3 linked regions of the Thermococcus sibiricus MM 739 genome follow. The main gene of each other region encodes a partner of the protein of the gene in region 2 in a complex. Links are inferred from orthologs where the notes say so. Each region holds a gene or a part of one and is shown on either strand. Other genes may lie near its edges.

The links.
Region 1: the proteins of tuf (region 2) and TSIB_RS08520 are in contact, whole or in part, in a crystal structure (PDB 7CSL), measured with the Pyrococcus horikoshii proteins. The link is inferred for Thermococcus sibiricus MM 739 from one-to-one orthologs. Residues at the interface, in WP_010885563.1 of Pyrococcus horikoshii: Val16, Lys20, Ser21, Lys62, Arg65, Glu66, Arg67, Gly68, Val73, Ala74, His75, Ile88, Asp89, Ala90, Pro91, Gly92, His93, Asp95, Phe96, Lys98, Asn99, Gly103, Ala104, Asp227, Val228, Tyr229, Ile231, Val234, Val237, Val239; in WP_010884146.1 of Pyrococcus horikoshii: Phe4, Leu6, Val7, Val9, Arg11, Met13, Pro14, Thr15, Asp16, Pro17, Leu38, Ala39, Lys40, Glu44, Pro45, Ile46, Ala47, Phe48, Gly49, Leu50, Tyr56, Leu58, Arg60, Asp61, Glu62, Glu63, Tyr65, Ser66, Phe67, Asp68.
Region 3: the proteins of tuf (region 2) and rpl12p are in contact, whole or in part, in a crystal structure (PDB 3WY9), measured with the Pyrococcus horikoshii proteins. The link is inferred for Thermococcus sibiricus MM 739 from one-to-one orthologs. Residues at the interface, in WP_010885563.1 of Pyrococcus horikoshii: Lys125, Glu126, Phe129, Arg132, Thr133, Lys165, Leu166, Thr169, Lys324, Gln326, Leu359, Ala360, Ile369, Glu372, Ile384, Ile422, Ser423, Gln425; in WP_010886059.1 of Pyrococcus horikoshii: Glu96, Glu97, Leu100, Leu103, Ser104, Ala105, Leu106, Phe107, Gly108.

Annotation. Positions count from the first base shown.
Region 1 is NC_012883.1:1,569,887-1,573,113, reverse strand. What follows is about bases 235-3,130. They hold TSIB_RS08520 (elongation factor 1-beta), read left to right. Parts: upstream 235-1,486; coding sequence 1,487-1,774; downstream 1,775-3,130. Other genes in these bases: thsB (thermosome subunit beta), read left to right, coding at 3,041-3,130; TSIB_RS08515 (tetratricopeptide repeat protein), read right to left, coding at 1,871-2,887; TSIB_RS10230 (zinc finger domain-containing protein), read left to right, coding at 1,303-1,476; TSIB_RS08525 (hypothetical protein), read left to right, coding at 905-1,141; TSIB_RS10625 (hypothetical protein), read left to right, coding at 235-390. Also shown: more of TSIB_RS08530, read right to left, coding at 1-234; more of TSIB_RS10625, read left to right, coding at 202-234; more of thsB, read left to right, coding at 3,131-3,227. UniProt on the Methanocaldococcus jannaschii protein: Promotes the exchange of GDP for GTP in EF-1-alpha/GDP, thus allowing the regeneration of EF-1-alpha/GTP that could then be used to form the ternary complex EF-1-alpha/GTP/AAtRNA.
Region 2 is NC_012883.1:1,401,765-1,404,890, reverse strand. Bases 18-2,812 are described here. They hold tuf (translation elongation factor EF-1 subunit alpha), read left to right. Parts: upstream 18-669; coding sequence 670-1,956; downstream 1,957-2,812. Other genes in these bases: TSIB_RS07580 (DMT family transporter), read left to right, coding at 2,806-2,812; TSIB_RS07585 (PqqD family protein), read left to right, coding at 2,484-2,812; rpsJ (30S ribosomal protein S10), read left to right, coding at 2,024-2,332; TSIB_RS07605 (hypothetical protein), read left to right, coding at 18-398. Outside these bases: more of TSIB_RS07605, read left to right, coding at 1-17; more of TSIB_RS07585, read left to right, coding at 2,813-2,822; more of TSIB_RS07580, read left to right, coding at 2,813-3,126. UniProt on the Methanocaldococcus jannaschii protein: GTP hydrolase that promotes the GTP-dependent binding of aminoacyl-tRNA to the A-site of ribosomes during protein biosynthesis.
Region 3 is NC_012883.1:368,129-371,277, forward strand. The notes cover bases 235-3,052. They hold rpl12p (50S ribosomal protein P1), read left to right. Parts: upstream 235-1,395; coding sequence 1,396-1,710; downstream 1,711-3,052. Other genes in these bases: TSIB_RS01875 (50S ribosomal protein L1), read left to right, coding at 235-327; TSIB_RS01880 (50S ribosomal protein L10), read left to right, coding at 333-1,349; dcd (dCTP deaminase), read right to left, coding at 1,822-2,292. In the rest of the region: more of TSIB_RS01875, read left to right, coding at 1-234. UniProt on the Methanocaldococcus jannaschii protein: Forms part of the ribosomal stalk, playing a central role in the interaction of the ribosome with GTP-bound translation factors.

The DNA.
Region 1 (3,227 bases), 170 kb from region 2 along the record:
GCTTGCCAAGTATCGGTTGTTGAGTTGAATATGACTGCATCATTTGGCACGGTTACGTCCTTCTTGTATTCAACTACGTGACAGTGGTAGGGGGCAGGAACTCCCTCAGTACTATAGGGGAAACCACTGTCAAAAACTAAGTCGGCAATTCTCCTTGAATAAGTGTCACTGTAACCGTTAGCGCTTGGGTTCCAGACGCCCATGAAGAGGGCGCCAGTTGAGGAGTATATAACAGTCTTTAGGACTTTATCATTATCTGCTGCAGCAACTGGTTTAGCTACTGGAGCTGCTATTAAACTAAACAACAACAAAATTGCAACAAACATTCCAAATGTTTTCTTCATTCACTTCGGCCTCCTTACATTTTTTCTTCAATATTGCATGCCTTAGTGTATAATGGCATAAGAATATACATCAAAAGACCTATTTAAGAGTTACGTTTCTGTAAAACTAGGCTCACTCATAATGGCTCAAAATAAGACCTAAGAGAAATTTTTGGTCTTGGTGCACTTTAAAATGATTTTGTGATGTAAATAACCTTGTGGGAGTTAATACTGGGGGTATGATTAGGTATAATTGATATAATAGGTTTTAAAAAACTGTAGAAATCAGAAAAAAGCGTTTGGGCCCTGTTTAAATATTTAAATCTCAGGTTTTTGGAGTTTAACTTGACAAAGATCTGATAAAACTGTGACATATTGTCGGATTGATTTTCTACTGTAATGAAATTTTTGGATTTTTGACAAAAAATAAAGCGAAAACCTAATTTAGTTGGGGGTAGGGTTGAAAATGGTGATATCCATGAGGAGGGAGTGGGAAACCAATTAATAAAGGAAAGAAAATAAACTATTCTGAAATCGAAATTTTAGGTGAAATTTTAAGAGAAGGAATATATTGGGCCTATATGGGCAGACCGTTTGAAGTGTTGCCGTTTCTGAGTGGCAAACTTTTGAGCAGGATACCGAAATCTAACGGAAGTTACGGAGATGCAAGGATGCAGGTGGAAAGAGTACTAAAAGAGCTTGAAGCACTCTATAAGCAGATCAGCCTATCTGACATAGTAGATGAAAAACAAATAGAGGAAGTTTTAGCCTATAAACAAAAATTTGCGGAACTTTTGTTGTTTGAGGAAGATTTATAAGCTCTTTTCTTTATTCTTTGTAGGGATGATGAGGGAGATTTCGTCTGAAATATGAGGAGACTCGCATGGTCTGACCCTCGAAAGTTTTATAAATGCACTTCCTTTACACCGTTAAGAATCACGATAATAAAAAACCTCATTTCTAAAGGAGGTGGTTTGAAATGACAGAGAGTATACCTGTATGCACATCATGTGGAAAGGAAATAACACCGAGAGAACACGCTACCCATTTTATATGTCCGAACTGTGGGGAAGAAGTAATATGGAGATGTGAAAGCTGCCGCGTATTGGGAGTCACATACAAATGCCCCAAATGTGGATGGGAAGGGCCTTGAGGTGAAGAAAATGAGCGATTTCAATTTAGTTGGAGTTATTAAGGTCATGCCTACAGACCCGGAGATAAACCTCGATGAACTCGAAGGAGCTCTCAAAAAGACTCTTGAAGAGAAGTTTGGAGGCAAATACGGGCTTTCAAAAATTGATAGGGAGCCAATAGCCTTTGGACTTGTTGCACTTAAAGTCTATGTGCTTGGAAAGGATGCTGAAGGGTATTCATTTGATGAAGTGACCGATGCTTTCAGAGAAGTCGAGAATGTAGAAAGTGCAGAAGTTGAAACCATTTCAAGATTCTGAATCAGGTGAGCTACTCCTCCCTTTTGGGTGGAGACTCCCTGTCCGTTAAGTTAAATATTTTTTATCCTTTTTTGAGCTTATATAAAAATTGAGAAATTAAAACCCAATTTTTAGAACAGTAGTTCCAATTTTTTTGAGCTCATCAAGAAGTTCTTTGAATTCGTTCACTTCAATTGAGGTATATACTTCTTCATACCTGTTTTCTTGTCCTTCTTTTAATTTTGCCAGCTCACCAATGGCTATGAAGAACTTCGTATACTCGGGGTTTGTATCTTCAAAAGGTTCAGCTAGACTTTCAATATTTTCATATATTTCTTTGTACAGTTTCTCTTCGAAGAGTCCTGTTATGAATTCATAAAGTGCTTCAAATGCAAGAGTAAAAAGATCTTCAGTTTCTAGAGCTTTTAAAAGACTGAATCTAAGAGCAGAGAATGCTTTTTTAAAGTTTTCCTGTGCTGCTTTTATCTCCGCATCTACAATTCTAGCATTTACTTCAATTTCTGCATCTCTGGGGCTCTTTAATACCTCCAGGATGAGCTCTTCAGCCCTGTTATAATCCCCTACTTCATAATGGAAGTGGGCCAAGTCAAGAATGCTTACTAGATAATTCCTTTCATCACCAAGTTCTTTGAACATTTTACTTGCTTCGTTCATGAGTTCTATTGCTCTATCAACCTCTTCAAGTTCATCATAGTTTATGGCTATATGGGCAAGAGTTAATGCTTCCTCTCGTTTATTTCCAATCTTTTTTTCAAGTTCCAATAATTTTTCATAGACGTCTATGGCTTTATTTGGCATTCCAAAGTGTTCATAAGCATCTGCAAGGTGGTATAGAGCGTCTAAATATTTTTCTCTTTCTTCCTTGTATTTCTCAACAAGTTTCTTGTAAATCTCAATTCCTTTATCTAATTCACCTAGATGAGCATATATATGAGTAATTTCATGTGCTAGTTCATAAGCATCAGAACCTTCACACTTTAAGATTAATGTTTCTACTTTTTCTAAGAACGCCCTAAGTTCATCCTCATTTTCTATTTTTTCAAGATAATCATCAAGTATTTCAAGAATTTTTTGACAATCTCTGCTTTTTAATGCTCTTTCAAACTCTTCCATAGTTTCCACCGGTTTTTGCTTTGCTAAAAAGCTTAAAAACCTTGAGCGAAAAATTTATAAATAGCACAAAGGAATGCATAATTGCAATGCAAACATATTGTAACTAAAAGTAATCCTCCCATCAAAAAACAAAAATATGGGAGGTGGATGGAAATGGCCCAACTTGCCGGACAACCAATTTTGATTCTACCTGAAGGAACTCAGAGATATGTTGGAAAGGATGCCCAAAGACTCAACATTTTGGCTGCAAGAATTATTGCAGAGACTGTAAGGACTACTCTTGGTCCAAAGGGCATGGACAAAATGCTCGTTGACAGCCTTGGGGATATAGTAATAACAA
Region 2 (3,126 bases):
TACATAGAGACCTACTGAAAGAAATATGCTACATCCCAACTATAACAATTAAAGATAATAATGAGTTGCATCCTCTAAATACCATAGGCCAAAGATGCGGGAATTGTCTTCAAATTTCTATTCTTGAGGCTTCTATATTGAGGGGACTGGGATTCTCAGAACGGGAAGTATATGTATTTTTGCTTCTTCACAAAGGAGAAAGTGTTTTTGAGGCTTCACATGCTGTATGTGGAGTATTTTTAGAAAAAAAGGAGATATGCTTAGAGAACGAAGTCATAATATTAGATCCATCCAATCTTAAAACATGCTCCATAAGCTTATTAAAGTTACTTTTGACTCATAACATTCATACGTTTTTCAATGATAAGATTGCGTTTTTGGTGGAAATATTAAAGTAACTTTTGGGTATTGAGAGCTTATGTAAATGAACCCTAGTTCCCATCAAATACTGTTAGGATAAAGTTTCTGATATTATTCGTTAGCTTATTCTAACAGCGAGCCGTATAATTTTAGTTAATTTTTTAAACCCTAGGTTTTATCCAAACATGAACTCATGAGGCTCTCTCAAACAGATGCGGGTTTCCCGCTTGAGAGAGCCGAGGTTTAGAGAAAGCTTTAAAAACCCACTTAGGTGAATAGAGTTAGGTATAACTTTGGAGGTGTGTTAAGATGGCAAAGGAGAAGCCACACGTTAATATAGTGTTTATCGGACACGTAGACCACGGAAAGAGTACAACAATCGGTAGATTGCTCTTTGATACAGCCAACATTCCTGAGCAAATCATTAAGAAGTTCGAGGAAATGGGTGAAAAAGGTAAGTCATTCAAGTTCGCTTGGGTTATGGACAGACTCAAGGAAGAGAGAGAAAGAGGTATTACCATTGACGTTGCCCATACAAAGTTTGAGACTCCTCATAGGTACATCACCATCATCGACGCTCCAGGACACAGAGACTTCGTTAAAAACATGATTACTGGTGCAAGCCAAGCTGACGCTGCCGTTCTTATAGTTGCAGCTACAGATGGTGTCATGCCACAGACCAAGGAGCACGCTTTCCTTGCAAGAACCCTTGGTATTAACCACATTATAGTCGGTGTAAACAAGATGGACGCAGTCAAGTACGACGAGAAGAGATTCAAGGAAGTCGCAACCCAGGTTACAAAGCTCTTACAAATGCTCGGTTACAAGAACTTCCCAGTCATCCCAATCAGTGCTTGGGAAGGCGACAACGTAGTTAAGAAGAGCGACAAGATGCCCTGGTACAACGGCCCAACACTCATAGAGGCCCTTGACCAGATACCAGAGCCAGAGAAGCCAACTGACAAGCCACTTAGAATCCCAATCCAAGACGTTTACTCAATTAAGGGTGTTGGTACAGTCCCAGTTGGTAGAGTTGAAACAGGAGTACTTAAGGTCGGCGATGTAATTATCTTTGAGCCTGCATCAACAATCTTCCACAAGCCAATACAAGGTGAAGTTAAGAGCATTGAAATGCACCACGAGTCAATGCCCGAGGCCCTTCCAGGTGACAACATTGGTTTCAACGTCAGAGGTGTCGGTAAGAACGACATAAAGAGAGGTGACGTTGCTGGTCACACAACCAACCCACCAACAGTTGTCAGACCAAGGGACACATTCAAGGCCCAAATTATCGTGCTTAACCACCCAACAGCTATTACAATCGGTTACACACCAGTCCTCCACGCTCACACAACCCAGGTTGCAGTTAGGTTCGAGCAACTCTTAGCCAAACTCGACCCAAGAACAGGTAACGTCGTTGAGGAGAACCCACAATTCATCAAGACCGGTGACTCAGCTATCGTTGTCCTCAGACCAACCAAGCCAATGGTCATCGAGCCAGTTAAAGAACTACCACAGCTCGGTAGATTCGCTATCAGAGACATGGGTCAAACAGTCGCAGCTGGTATGGTCATATCCATCCAGAAGGGCGAGTGAAGCCCTTCTCTAGTCTTTTCCTTTAAAATTATTGATTTTGTCATTAGATCTTATAGAGGTGACAAAAATGCAAAAGGCAAGAATTAAACTGGCGAGCACGGACATAAGTGCTCTTAATGATGTTACAGATCAAATCAAGCAAATTGCAGAGAGAACTGGGGTTAGAATGAGTGGCCCCATACCATTGCCCACAAAGAGAATAAGGATTACTACAAGAAAAAGCCCAGATGGAGAGGGAAGTGCAACTTTTGATAAATTTGAACTAAGAGTTCATAAAAGGCTTATTGACATTGAGGCTGATGAGAGGGCTATGAGACAAATTATGAGGATTCGTGTTCCTGAAGATGTGACTATTGAGATTGAGCTTGTCTCATGATTCTCATTATTTTTAGCGCCGGGGTAGCCTAGCCTGGGAAGGCGCGGGCCTGGAGAGTCCGTGGGCGTTAAGCCCGCCAGGGTTCAAATCCCTGCCCCGGCGCCAACACTCTTATAAGTCTCTTCTTCTCATTTCCCTTGGTGGGGGCACAATGGATGAATATCTCACACTTATCCCAAAAAGAAATGATGAAATTGAGCTGAGAGAAATTAATGGTAAACATTACCTTCTAATCCCAATGAAATCCAAATTGGACTTCCTTGCGAGAAAACTCCATGGTGAGTATAGGCGACTTGAACTGGATGAGCTGGGAACTTTTGTATGGGACCTTTGTGATGGTACAAGAACAATAGAGCAAATTGGAAAGAAAGTGAAGGAGAGATTTGGTGAAGAGGCAGAACCGTTATATGAGCGTCTTGTAACATTTATTCTCGAGTTATACAAGAGAAACTTGATTCTCTTGGGTGGATGGGATGAACAGAGAGACTGAAGGCACATTTTTAGCTTTTTTAGGAATGTTTCTATACGGAATAGAACCAGTAGTCATAAAAGCAAATCCCACAAATCCTATGAGTTTTGCTGCATTTTCCGCAATTATTGCTTCTCTTATCTTGTGGCCAATTGTATTCTCGACTTCAAGCTGGAAAGAAGCCAGAGAAAGTCCACAATATATTCCAAAAGCTGCTCTAGTAGGAGTATTCGGGACTGCATTGGCATACATAGCATATTCCTATGGAGCGCAACTTAGCACAGCGATAAATGCTTCATTAATAACGAGAGCTGAGGTACTCTTT
Region 3 (3,149 bases), 1.0 Mb from region 2 along the record:
GCGGCTGCCCCATTGATGCCAAAGATTGGTAGGTACTTAGGTAGGTACTTAGGTCCAAGGAATAAGATGCCTGTTGTAGTTCCACCAACAATAACGGATCTTACCTCCTTTGTTGAGAGACTTAAAAAGACAGTTAGAATACAGCTTAAGAACACTCCAGCAGTGCATGCTCCGGTTGGAACAGAATCCATGGAAGATGAAAAAATCGCTGAGAACGTTGAAACAGTGTTAAACGCAATAATAGGGAAGCTTGAGAGGGGAGAAAACCAAATCAAGTCAGCATACATCAAAACAACAATGGGTCCAGCTGTAAAAATAGAGGGGTGATATGAATGGCTCATGTTGCTGAGTGGAAGAAAAAGGAAGTAGAAGAACTTACCAAGCTTCTTCAAGATTATCCAGTAATAGCCCTAGTTGACGTAGCAGATGTTCCAGCATATCCTTTATCCAAAATGAGAGAGAGCCTTAGAGATAAGGCGGTTCTTAGAGTTTCAAGGAATACTCTCATTGAGCTCGCTCTCAAAAAAGCAGCACAAGAACTTAACGACTCAAATCTTGAAAAGCTTATCGAGCACATTCAAGGTGGAACAGGCATACTCGTTACTAAGATAAACCCATTTAAACTTTATAAGTTCCTTGAAGAGAGCAAAAAACCTGCCCCGGCAAAAGCAGGAGCCCCAGCCCCAAGAGATGTTGTAGTTCCAGCAGGACCAACACCATTATCCCCCGGACCTCTTGTTGGTGAGATGCAAGCGTTAGGAATTCCTGCAAGAATTGAGAAAGGTAAGGTATCAATACAAAAAGATACAGTTGTATTAAAGGCAGGCGAGATTATAACTCCCCAGCTGGCTAATATACTTAACCAGCTTGGGATTGAACCTCTTGAAGTGGGACTTAAGCTACTTGCTGCATACGAGCATGGAATCGTTTATACACCAGAAGTACTTGCAATCGATGAGGAACAATACATCAGCATGCTTCAACAGGCTTATATGCATGCATTCAACCTCTCCGTTAACGTAGCATATCCAACAAAACAAACAATTGAGGCAATTATTCAAAAGGCATTCCTTGGCGCAAAGAATGTTGCAGTAGAAGCGGGCTACATTACTAAGGAGAGTGCTGGAGACATACTTGGCAAAGCCTTCAGAATTGCATTGCTTATAGCTCAAGAATTACCAGAGGAGTTGCTTGATGAGAAAACCAAAGAGCTTTTAAACCAACAAGCACAAGTTATAGCGGCTCAGCCTCAGCCAGCTGAAGAGGCTGAGGAGAAGGTTGAAGAAGAGGAAGAAGAGGAGAAAGAGGAAGAAGAGGCTCTCGCTGGATTGGGAGCCTTATTTGGTTAATGTGTATCTAATAATGGAAAATAAAGATAACTTGGAGGTGTAAAAGATGGAGTATGTATATGCTGCTTTATTGTTACACGCCGCTGGTAAGGAGATAACTGAAGAAGGTATAAAGAGTGTCCTTCAGGCTGCTGGTGTGGAAGTTGATGAAGCAAGAGTGAAGGCTCTCGTTGCAGCCCTTGAAGGAGTTAATATTGAGGAAGTTATTGAAAAAGCTGCAATGCCCGTTGCAGTTGCAGCAACTCCAGCTGCAGCTCCTGCAGCTGAGGCTCCAGCAGAAGAAGCTCCAGCAGAGGAGGAAGAAGAGGAAGAGGAGAAGGAAGAAGAGGCTCTCGCTGGACTTGGTGCACTCTTCGGCTGAACTCCCTTCTATTTTCTCCTTTCACTTATATTTCTACGTAAAATCATTTTTGAAGTTTTTGTAGCATGTTAGTAGTATTAATCCACCTATGAAAACTGAAGAGAATAAAAATTATCTTATTTTTCTTTTTGAAAGCTTTAAGTGTTGACTGCCTTGGTAAATACCACGATAAGGGTTTTTCGAGGGTTCCTCAAGGCGATGGAATGCTATTTGCACGAATCGTTCTTCATAATGGAGAATTACTTCCTCTTCAGAACTATTAAAAAATGCCAAAGTGAGATTTCCATCCCATCCTGGATCAACCCAAGCAAAACTCCCTAAAAGGCCTTCTCTTGCAAATGTGCTCCTTAGCCTCATGTCGCCCATGACATCATCAGGGAGTTTCACCCTTTCTAGGGTTAGTATCAATGCATGGCCTTTGGGAGGGATAACCAATTTCCCTTCCTCCTCGACATTTATGAACTTCCCATTTACCATAGCTTCCTTTCCAACCCTTAGATCATAACCTGCTGGCTGAAGAGACTTTTCATTGAAAGGTTCAATAAGTATTTCCTTCCTAATTTTATGATCTGGTAGTATCATTTTATCACCGCAACTTTTATGTAGGCACCGTGTTATAACTTTTTTGAGGGCCCGTGGCCTAGGGGATTGGGCGTCGGCCTTCGGAGCCGAAGGTCCCGGGTTCGAATCCCGGCGGGCCCGCCATTTAGGTATACATAAGTAGAATAATCTCTTTAGGGCCCAGTGATGTACATAAAAGTCATCTTAATAGGATATTATTGACAATTCTTGGAAATTAAACTTACAAGCAATTACATGTTTTCAGGAGAATGTGATTATTGAGCATAACTAAAAAGAATGTATTTCTTTTTGAGTAAAGAAGTGGTGGGCCCGGGGGGCTTTGAACCCCCGACCACGCGGTTATGAGCCGCGCGCTCTGACCAGGCTGAGCTACGGGCCCACAAAGACTGGCGCCGCCGGCCCGACTTGAACGGGCGACCACCGGATTAACAGTCCGGCGCTCTACCAACTAAGCTACGGCGGCACGAACCCAATCATAGGGAGTATAAGCGGATTTATAAAGCTTACGGTATGTGTTTTAGCGAAAAGTTTATATACTAACTTAGGCCTTTCTTCATTCGGTGCCCCGGTAGCCTAGCCTGGTGGGGCGGCGGACTTGTAATCCGCAGGCCGCGGGTTCAAATCCCGCCCGGGGCTCCAGTGGTTGCAGTGGGGCCGTGGGGTAGCTTGGCCTATCCTGCGGGCTTTGGGAGCCCGTGACCCGAGTTCAAATCTCGGCGGCCCCACCATTCTCTCATAATGAGTAAGCTTGGGAACTCTACTCAGTAAATTTTATAACTTCGAAATTACAATGTTTCTGCGGAACATTGAGTATGAAGTTGAGTAGAGCCATGTCAATGTCGATATAAGTGCATCAA